3 linked regions of the Allosaccharopolyspora coralli genome follow. The main gene of each other region encodes a partner of the protein of the gene in region 2 in a complex. Links are inferred from orthologs where the notes say so. Each region holds a gene or a part of one and is shown on either strand. Other genes may lie near its edges. The genes, in order: GIY23_RS01085, dnaN and GIY23_RS17925.

Region 1 (3,124 bases), 220 kb from region 2 along the record:
AATCGTGCGCCTTAGGCCGCTCGGCCAATCCTCCGCGGAAAAGCGTACCGGACGTGTCGCCGCGACCGACGGCCGGGCCCGTTCTGGTGACGCAGGTCGTCGGCAGGGCTGTGTCCGGCGCGGACGTCGTGACTGGTGCCCGCCTCGGGTGGGGGCGCGGGGATGGGTACACTGTCTGTGGACCCCGCGCGGCGTCCATCCTGTGAACTCCCCCAGGGCCGGAAGGCAGCAAGGGTAAGCGGGCTCTGGCGGGTGCGCGGGGTCCCCTTGTGTCTGAGACCGGCTGGGGCGAACGGCACGTTCGCCCCGTGTGACGAGGCGAACGGCACGTTCGCCCCGTCGGCTCGGGGGCGGCCGCGAGGCTGTGACGGGGTGTCGGGGGCACCGCGTAGGGTCGGGGCGTGGCGCTCGCCCTTTACCGCAAGTACCGGCCCGCGACCTTCGCCGAGGTCGTGGGGCAGGATCATGTCACCGAGCCGCTGCGCACCGCGCTGGCCTCCGGACGGATCAACCACGCGTATCTGTTCTCCGGGCCTCGAGGCTGTGGCAAGACGTCCAGCGCGCGGATCCTCGCTCGATCGTTGAACTGTGCCGAAGGCCCGACCGCCGACCCGTGCGGCACGTGCGACTCCTGCGTGGCGCTGGCGCCCGAGGGCCCCGGCAGCGTCGATGTCGTCGAGCTCGACGCGGCGAGCCACGGTGGTGTGGACGACACCAGGGAACTCCGGGACCGCGCGTTCTTCGCGCCCGCCCAGTCGCGGTATCGCATCTTCGTCATCGACGAGGCCCACATGGTGACCCCGCAGGGTTTCAACGCCCTGCTGAAGATCGTCGAGGAACCACCAGAGCACCTCATCTTCGTGTTCGCCACGACCGAGCCGGACAAGGTGCTCACCACCATCCGTTCGCGGACGCACCACTACCCCTTCCGCCTGATGCCGCCCGGTGTGATGCGGGAGCTGCTGGAACGGATCTGCGCCGACGTCGGCGTCACGGTGCAACCGGCCGTGTTCCCGCTGGTGATCCGGGCAGGCGGCGGCTCGGCGCGGGACACCCTCAGCGTCCTCGACCAGTTGCTGGCCGGTGCCGGGTCGGAGGGCATCACCTACGAGCGTGCGGTCGCACTGCTCGGGGTGACCGATGTGGCGCTGATCGACGACATGGTCAACGCGCTCGCCGCGGACGACGGTGCGGCCGTGTACGGGACGGTCGACCGGCTGGTCGAGGCCGGCCACGATCCGCGCCGGTTCGGCGCCGACCTGCTGGACCGGCTGCGTGACCTGGTGCTGCTGCACACCGTTCCGGACGCCCCGCAACGAGGTCTCGTCGACGCGGCGGGCGACGAGTTGACCACGATGCAGACCCAGGCCGACCAGCTCGGCGCGGCCACCCTGACCCGGTTCGCCGAGATCGTGCACACCGGCCTCGCCGAGATGCGCGGTGCCACGGCGCCGCGCCTGCTGTTGGAACTGTTGTGCGCGCGGATGCTGCTGCCGACGGCCTCGGACGGCGAAGGGGCGGTGCTCCAACGCTTGGAGCGCGTGGAGCGACGCATGACGATCGCCTCGCCCGCCAGCGGTGCCGAACCCGAACCCGAAGCAGCGGCGGCGTCGGGCAAGCGCGTGTTCACCCGCCCGACCGAGCGGGAGAAGGTGGCCGAGCCCGAGCAAAGTCCGCAACAGTCGCCGGAACCGGCGGGCGACAACTCCGTGCCACGACGGGAAGAACCGCGACGGGAAGAACCGCGGAGAGAAGAGCCCCGGCGGGAAGAGCCGACTCCGCCTGCGGACGCTCCCGCCGCTCCCGCGCCTGCGCAGGAGCCGTCCGTTCCGGAGGCGGCGGCGCCGGAGCCGGCGCGAACCGGCTACGAGGCCGCCGACATCCGTCGCGTGTGGACACAACTGCTGCAGGCCGTCGCCGAACGGAACCGCCCGACGCAGGCGTTGTTGCTCAATGCGAAGGTCCAGGAACTCCGCGACAACACGCTCGTGCTGTCGATGCCGACCTCCGGGCTCGCTCGGCAGTTCGCGCAGCAACACCGGATCGAGTTCGTGCGGGACGCACTCCGCAGTCTGCTCGGCGACGGCGAATGGGAAGTGCGGTGCGTGGAGGAAGGCGCGCAGCCCCAGCCCACCCCGAAGCAGCAGCCCGCCTCGAAGCCCCAGTCCGCTCCGAAGCAGAGCCAGGCCGCCGCACCGCAGGCGGAGAAGCCACGCCGCCCCTCGACGGAGTGGTCCCGTTCGGACGGCAAGTCGGGGTCCGCTCCGTCGGGCAACGGGAACGACAGTGGCCCGCCCACCGGCAACAGCGGTGGGACGGGTGATGCGTCGCAGCCCGCATCAGGCCCGGCGACCCGGTCCGAGAAGCCGCAGCGCGAAAGCACCGCGGACGACGACATCCCGCCGCCTCCGGAACCGCCGGACGAGGAGCCTCCGCCGGACGAGCCACCCCAGCGAGCCGTCGCGCCTGCTCCCGTGCCTGCGGACGAGGACGAAGAGTCGATGATCGTGGATTCCACCGATGCGGGTGCGCCCCCGGGTCCCGCCCGTGACAGCCACGACGAAGCGGTCGAACTGTTCGCCAGCGAACTCGGGGCCCGGACCCTCGACACCTGACCCGTCAGCGGGCCAGGTGTCGAGCGAGGAAATCGAAGATTCGCGGGTACGCGTCGAGGCGGTTCGTGCGCCGGGCGAGACCGTGGCCCTCGTCGGGGTAGACGATCAGTTCGCACTCGATACCCTTGCCGCGCACCGCATCCACGAGCTGTTCGGCCTCGGAGAGCGGCACGCGCGGATCGTTGGCGCCGTGCACGACGAACAACGGCGCGGCGATGCGGTCGACGTGCGTCAACGGTGAGGCGTCGTGCAGGAACTCGGCGTCGTCCGCCAGCGACCCGTACTCGCGTTCGCGGTGTGCCTGCCGGTAGCCGGCGGTGTTCCGCAGGAACGTGACCAACGACGACATGCCGACGATGTCGATGCCCGCCGCCCACCGCTGTGGTTGCTGCGTCAGCCCGGCGAGCACCATGTAGCCGCCATAGGAACCGCCGTACAGCGCGGCCCGTGTCGGTTCGATTCCCTGCGACGGCAGCCAGTCGTGAATCGCCGCCAGGTCCGCGACCGCG
Region 2 (3,115 bases):
TTCTCATGTTGTCCACAGCCGGGTGAGCACGCCACGCACGGACGCGGGGCAGGTTCGCCGGGATCAGCTGTCCGATTTCTGTACCGAGTGGCCGCCGAACTGGTTGCGCAACGCCGCCACCGCCTTCATCGCCGGGGAGTCCTCCTGCCGGGACGCGAAGCGGGCGAACAACGCCGAGGTGATCACCGGGGTCGGCACCGCGTTGTTGATCGACTCCTCCACGGTCCAGCGCCCCTCACCCGAGTCGCTGACCCACCCCCGGAGCTCCTGGAGTTCGGGGTCCTCGTCGAGTGCGCGCACCAGCAGATCGAGCAGCCAGGAACGCACCACGGTGCCCCGGCTCCATGCCTTGATCGTGGCCGGGACGTCGGTGACCACGTCCGAGGCCGCGAGCAGCTCGAAACCCTCGGCGTACGCCTGCATCAACCCGTACTCGATGCCGTTGTGCACCATCTTCGCGTAATGCCCGGCCCCGACCGGGCCCGCGTGCGCGAAACCCTCCTCGCGCGGACCCTCCGGGCGCAACGCGTCGAAGATCGGCATCGCCCGCTCGACGTCGGCGGTGTCCCCGCCTGCCATGAGCCCGTACCCGTTCGTCGCGCCCCAGACCCCGCCGGAGACGCCGACGTCGACGTAGCGGATGCCGTTCTCGGCGAGCCGCGCGGCGTGCTCCTGATCGTCGGTGAACTTCGAGTTGCCGCCTTCGATCACCAGGTCACCGGCCGAGAGTGCCGCTGCCAGTTCCTCCACGGTCTCGCGGGTCGGGTCGCCGTGCGGCACCATGATCCACACGACCCGTTCGCCCTGCAGCGCGGCGGCCAGGTCGGCGATCGAGGCGACGTCGCTGACGTCGGCGTTGCGGTCGTAGCCGACGACCTCGTGGCCGGCGGCGCGCAACCGCTCACGCATGTTGAAACCCATTCGGCCGAGGCCGACCAGTCCGAGCTGCAACGCGAAACTCCTCTGACGAACGCGGGGTGGATGCGGTGGGGTCCGGCCGGTCAGCCGGGCAACCGAACCGGCATGAGCAGGTACAAGTAGCCCTCGACGACCTGTCCCTCGTCGTCGACCGGTTTGATCAAGGCAGGCCGGTTCGACGTGGTGAACTGGAGTTTGGCGCGGTCGGTCTTGAGCGCGCCGAGCCCGTCGAGCAGGTAAGCCGGGTTGAAGGCGATGGTCAGCCCCTCCCCGGTGAGTTCGACCGGCAACTCCTCCTCCGCGCTGCCCTCGTCGTCGCCTCCCGCGGTCAGCCGCAACCCCGCCTCGGAGAACTCCAAGCGGACCTGGGTGCCGCGCTCGGCGACCAGCGACACGCGCTTGATCGCCTCGACCAACGCGGCCACGTCGACGATCGCGCTGACCGCCTCACTGTCCGGCAACAGCTGGCGGTACTTGGGGAACTCCGCGTCCAGCAGTCGCGAGGTCGTGCGCTTGGTGCTGCCGGACATGCCGAGCAGACCGTCGCCGGAGGCCAGCGACAGTTCGACCTTGCTGCCCGCCCCACCGAGCGTCTTCGCGGAATCGGCGAGCGTCTTCGCGGGGACGAGGACCGCGGTGTCGGCGACTTCCTGGCCCGGGTCCCAGGTGATCTCGCGCATCGCGAGCCGGAACCGGTCCGTGGCGACCATCGTGAGCCGGTCGCTGTTGATCTCGATGCGAACGCCGGTGAGCATCGGCAACGTGTCGTCCTTGCCCGCGGCGACCGCGACCTGTCCCACAGCCTCGGCGAACGAGTCGCCGGGCACGGACCCGGCGTGCGCGGGCAGGTCAGGCAACGCCGGATAGTCCTCGACAGGCATCGTCGGCAGGCTGAACTTCGCACTGCCGCAGGTGATCGAGACCCGCGAGCCGTCCACGGTGAGTTCGACGGGCCGGTTCGGCAACGCCTTGGTGATGTCGGCGAGCAGCCGGCCGGACACGAGCGTCTTGCCCGTCGCGTCGATGGAGGCCTCGACCGTGACCTGCGCGGAGACCTCGTAGTCGAACCCGGAAATCGTCAGCCCGTCACCGGAACTCGCATCGAGCAGTACCCCACCGAGCACCGGGACCGGCGGCCGCGACGGCAGACTGCGCGCGACCCAGGCGACGGCGTCGGCGAGACCGTCACGTTCCACGCGGATCTTCATGGATGTCCTTTCGGTTCCGGCGGGGCCGGGCGGAGAACGGCGGATGGGACGAGTTCGGGTCTGTGCACCCCGCGCCTGAGGTGCGTCCGCGCGTGCGGTGCTCGTTCCGAACCCCTCGGTGGCACGTACCTACCGAGATCCGGGGCGGCCCCGACTCGTGACGGCGCCGAGTGGTCCAGGACGAACACCGCGAACTCCGTACTCGGAACTGAGCCGTGGGGTTCGCGGAGCTTCCACCGTAGAGCGTGGCGACCGATCTCCGCATCCGGGTCGAGGCACTTCTCCGAAGCCGGTCGAGGTGTTCGCCGCCGGTTGTCCACGTGTCCACCGCCCCCTTACTTCTCTTTGTTTCTTTTCAAGAGGGAGAACAAGACAGTCGTAGTAGTAGGGCCTGTGGGTAGTGGGGACAACCGGTCTTCGTGCAGGTCAGGGTGCGTGTGCCGGTGTGGACCAGTCCGGGACGGTGGCGGTGGATGGATCGGGCCGGACGTGGACGGTTCGCGGGTCGGCCGGATCCGTCCACACCGCCCGGGTAGCTGTCCACAGTTGCGTCCCCAGCTTGGCGCCGAGTTGTACCCAAGCTCTGTGGGTCGCTCGTCTCCGGCGGATTCACTCGGATCGGGTTGTGGGTGAAGCTGTGGGCTAGTTGTGATCAACCACGCCGAGCCTGTGGGCAGATCGGGAACAGGTTGTGCACAGCTTGTGGGTGGATCGGAGACAAGCGCTGGTCAGCCTTGGGGACGGATCGGTTGTGGACATCTCGCGCTGGTGCGGACTTTTCTGTTCGGGCGGTGTGACGAGATCGGCGCGGTGCGACGGAAAGTGCGAGCACGTCCGCCTCCGGTGACGGGTGCGGCGGAGACGAAGAACGAGCTCGCCGAGCCCGCCAACCCCGGCGTCATCACCATGAAGCTGCCTGCCGGCCCGGGTGGATCGCGTCCGAGTACCGCAACAGAAAAGTTCCGTGCTCACACCGTGGGCGGACGACG
Region 3 (2,962 bases), 3.9 Mb from region 2 along the record:
GAGATGACCCTGAACCGTGCCGGTCAGCGTGATCGACCGCACGCCTCGGCGCTACGCTGGGGGCATGAAGTGGAAACCCGGTGGCTGGCAGCGGGCCGACGCGGTCGACCCGGAACGCGCGACGACGCCGCGCCGCACGTCGCCGTACGCGGAACAGCAGACACGGGCCTACTCGCCGCCGTCGCCACCTCAACAGCAGCCGCAGCGGACCATGATCAGCTCGGAGGCACGGGACGTCGACGTCAGCGCGGCGAGCTTTCGGAACTTGCTGGTCGGCGGCGGGCTCAGCGGTTTCGGTGTCGTCGTGTGCGCGGCGGTGCTCGTCGACGGTGGCGGGCCGTGGCTCTGGGTCGCGCAGTTGCTGACCTTCGTGGTGTTCCTGTACTTCGTGGCGTCCTCACGGGGCGTGTTGAGCAGCCGCGGATTTCTGTTCGACGGCAGCGGCTTCTACGCGCGCACCCGCGGCGAGGTCTGCGGCGTGGCGTGGTCTGAGATCTCCGCGGTCGGTATCGGGACCTTGCCGATGATCGAGCACAAGCGTCCCGTGCACCCGGAGCGGCGCCGGGCGCTCGAGGTCTACCCCGCCGATCCGGGATTCGGGGAGCGGCATCCGGAACTGGACCGGTGGCTGGTGGAGGACCGGCCACCGATGCAGGGTCTGCCCGGTGTGCGGTACCGGTTCCACCTGCCGCCGATGAACCGCATGCCTCGTGACCTGGAGCGGGCGGTGCAGGCGTTCGCCAGCCGCAAGTGGGTCGGCCAGTACCGTCGCCACACCCCGCCGCCCGGCTCGTAGCGTCTGGCGTTGTGCCCGTACAGCATGGTCATAGGTGACCAGCCGGGGCAGGGTGAGCGGCTCCGGCGTTTCAGTTCCGTGCCTGGCAAGGCAGGGGTTCTCGCCGCGTACGTGTGGTACTCAAGAGGACCCCAACGCCGCGGGGCGTGAACTGGGGGCGGTACGGATCACCCACCGAAGTTCCACAATGCGCTCTCAAGCGAGGCTGTCCATCGGATCGGCGCGGGTCAGGAGCGGGTCCGCCACGGAGAACGTGCGCGCCCGGCCGGGTCCGGTTGCCGCTGTCTCGAAGCGCACGGTCACCCGGCCGTGGCCGGCGCCCTGCACCCAGCCGTGGCCGAAATCTTCGTGCCGCAGGTCGTCGCCCGCTCGCCACGGCGCCTCGTCGGCCGGTGCGGGCTCCGGAACCGAGACCGAAGTGACGTCCGTTTCGGGCTGCAACTCGTTGTTCCGGGGCTCGTCGACGAACAACGGCTCCTGTTCGGAACTCGCCAGCCCCGAGTAGGAGACCCCCACGAGCCGGATCGGCGTTCCCGGCACCACAGCCACCCCGATCAATCGTCGCGCCACCGTTGACAGCGTCGTGAGGTCGCTGCTGGCCGACGGCAGCGTCTCGGAACGGCTCAGCGTCGTGAAGTCCGAGTCCCGGACCTTCAACGTCACCGTTTTCGCCGCGCGGTGCGAGGCGACGAGCCTGCGATGCGCGCCCTCGGCCATCGACGCGACCTCGGCGGCGAGCACGTCGGTGTCTCGCACGTCCACGTCGAAGGTGGTTTCGGCGCTGACCTGTTTCGATTCGGCCCGCTCGACCACCGGATGGTCGTCGATGCCGTGGGCGAGCCGGTGCAGTTCGGTGCCGTGCGCCTGGCCGAGCAGCGAGACGACGTCGCCGAGATGCAGCCCGGCGAGGTCACCGACGGTCTGTACCCCGATCCGGTGCAACTTGGACTCGGTCACGGGTCCGACGCCCCACATGGCGCGCACCTCGAGACTCCACAGCAGGGAACGCTCCTCGTCGGGCGGGACCACCAGCGCGCCGTCCGGTTTCGCCAGCCCCGAGGCGATCTTGGCGAGCTGCTTGCCCGAGCCTGCCCCGACCGATGCCGTGACCCCGACCTCATCGCGGATGCTCGCGCGCAGCCGAGCTGCGAACTCCGCGACGGCCTCGGTCTCGGCGCCAGCGAGTTCACCGGGTTCGAGGAACGCCTCGTCGATCGAGACCTGGGCGATCACGTCCGAGACGTCCCGGACCAGATCGAGCACTCGTGAACTGAGCGCCTGATAGACGCGGAACCGCGGGGGCAGGACGACGGCCACGGGGCAGCGGCGGCGCGCCTCCGACATCGGCATCGCCGAACGCGCGCCGAACTCCCGCGCCTCGTAACTCGCCCCTGCCACGGTGCCCCTCGGGCCGAGGCCGCCGACGAGCACTGGACGTCGGCGCACGGTCGGGCGCGTGAGTTGCTCCACGGACGCGAAGAACGCGTCCATGTCCACATGCAACACCCACCTGCGCATACCGACATTCAACGGTGCCGCACCGACAACGGCCACGCGCCCCCTGGGGTGGTGACAGGAAGGGAACTTTCCTGTCACCGGTGACAGGAAAGTTCCCTTCCTGTCACCGGGCTCAGTGCAGGTGGGTGGAGGCGTACGCGAGCATGGCGTCCTTGAGGTAGGTGGCCGTGCCGGCGGGCTTTTTGCGTTCGATGCGTTTGCGGAACTTCGGTTGGTTCACGTACAGGTTCGCCAAGCGCACGTACGAGTCCCGGTCGGGTGTCCAGAAGTGGCAGATCCACCGGTAGTGGTCATGGATGACTTCCTGCACCCGCGCGTCGTCCACCGGTACGCGTGCGGCGCAGAAGTCGGCGATCGTGGCGCTGATGCGGTTCCAGTCGTGCCCGAGCCGCGCCGGGGTGGGGTGCTGCGACCCGTCGAGCCGCTCGGTGCTGTCGGGATCGAGGTGGCCGACCAGTGCGGTGGCGTCCTGCACCGCTTCGTCCGGGTCCAGTCTGTGAATGCTCGACGGTGTGTCCGGCTGCACCGCGTCCCCTTCTCCGGCACCGGCGCACGGAGGTGAACCGTCCGAGGCCGTTCGTGATCATCGTGCGTCGTGCACGCTAACCGAACCGCCGTCACGCCGGATGAGGTTCGCGACAATCCGCG

Evidence for each region.
Region 1: the proteins of dnaN (region 2) and GIY23_RS01085 are in contact, whole or in part, in a cryo-EM structure (PDB 8GIZ), measured with the Escherichia coli proteins. The link is inferred for Allosaccharopolyspora coralli from one-to-one orthologs.
Region 3: the proteins of dnaN (region 2) and GIY23_RS17925 are in contact, whole or in part, in a solved structure (PDB 1OK7), measured with the Escherichia coli proteins. The link is inferred for Allosaccharopolyspora coralli from one-to-one orthologs.

What each region holds. Positions count from the first base shown.
Region 1 is NZ_CP045929.1:225,350-228,473, forward strand. Bases 38-3,008 are described here. They hold GIY23_RS01085 (DNA polymerase III subunit gamma and tau), read left to right. Parts: upstream 38-401; coding sequence 402-2,615; downstream 2,616-3,008. Other genes in these bases: GIY23_RS01090 (S9 family peptidase), read right to left, coding at 2,620-3,008. Outside these bases: more of GIY23_RS01090, read right to left, coding at 3,009-3,124. UniProt on the Escherichia coli protein: Part of the beta sliding clamp loading complex, which hydrolyzes ATP to load the beta clamp onto primed DNA to form the DNA replication pre-initiation complex.
Region 2 is NZ_CP045929.1:2,474-5,588, reverse strand. What follows is about bases 65-3,026. They hold dnaN (DNA polymerase III subunit beta), read right to left. Parts: upstream 2,127-3,026; coding sequence 1,002-2,126; downstream 65-1,001. Other genes in these bases: gnd (phosphogluconate dehydrogenase (NAD(+)-dependent, decarboxylating)), read right to left, coding at 65-951. In the rest of the region: more of gnd, read right to left, coding at 64-64. UniProt on the Escherichia coli protein: Confers DNA tethering and processivity to DNA polymerases and other proteins. Acts as a clamp, forming a ring around DNA (a reaction catalyzed by the clamp-loading complex) which diffuses in an ATP-independent manner freely and bidirectionally along dsDNA.
Region 3 is NZ_CP045929.1:3,852,762-3,855,723, reverse strand. The notes cover bases 154-2,962. They hold GIY23_RS17925 (DNA polymerase IV), read right to left. Parts: upstream 2,315-2,962; coding sequence 992-2,314; downstream 154-991. Other genes in these bases: GIY23_RS17920 (TipAS antibiotic-recognition domain-containing protein), read right to left, coding at 2,427-2,840; GIY23_RS17930 (hypothetical protein), read left to right, coding at 154-796. Outside these bases: more of GIY23_RS17930, read left to right, coding at 65-153. UniProt on the Escherichia coli protein: Poorly processive, error-prone DNA polymerase involved in translesion repair and untargeted mutagenesis. Copies undamaged DNA at stalled replication forks, which arise in vivo from mismatched or misaligned primer ends.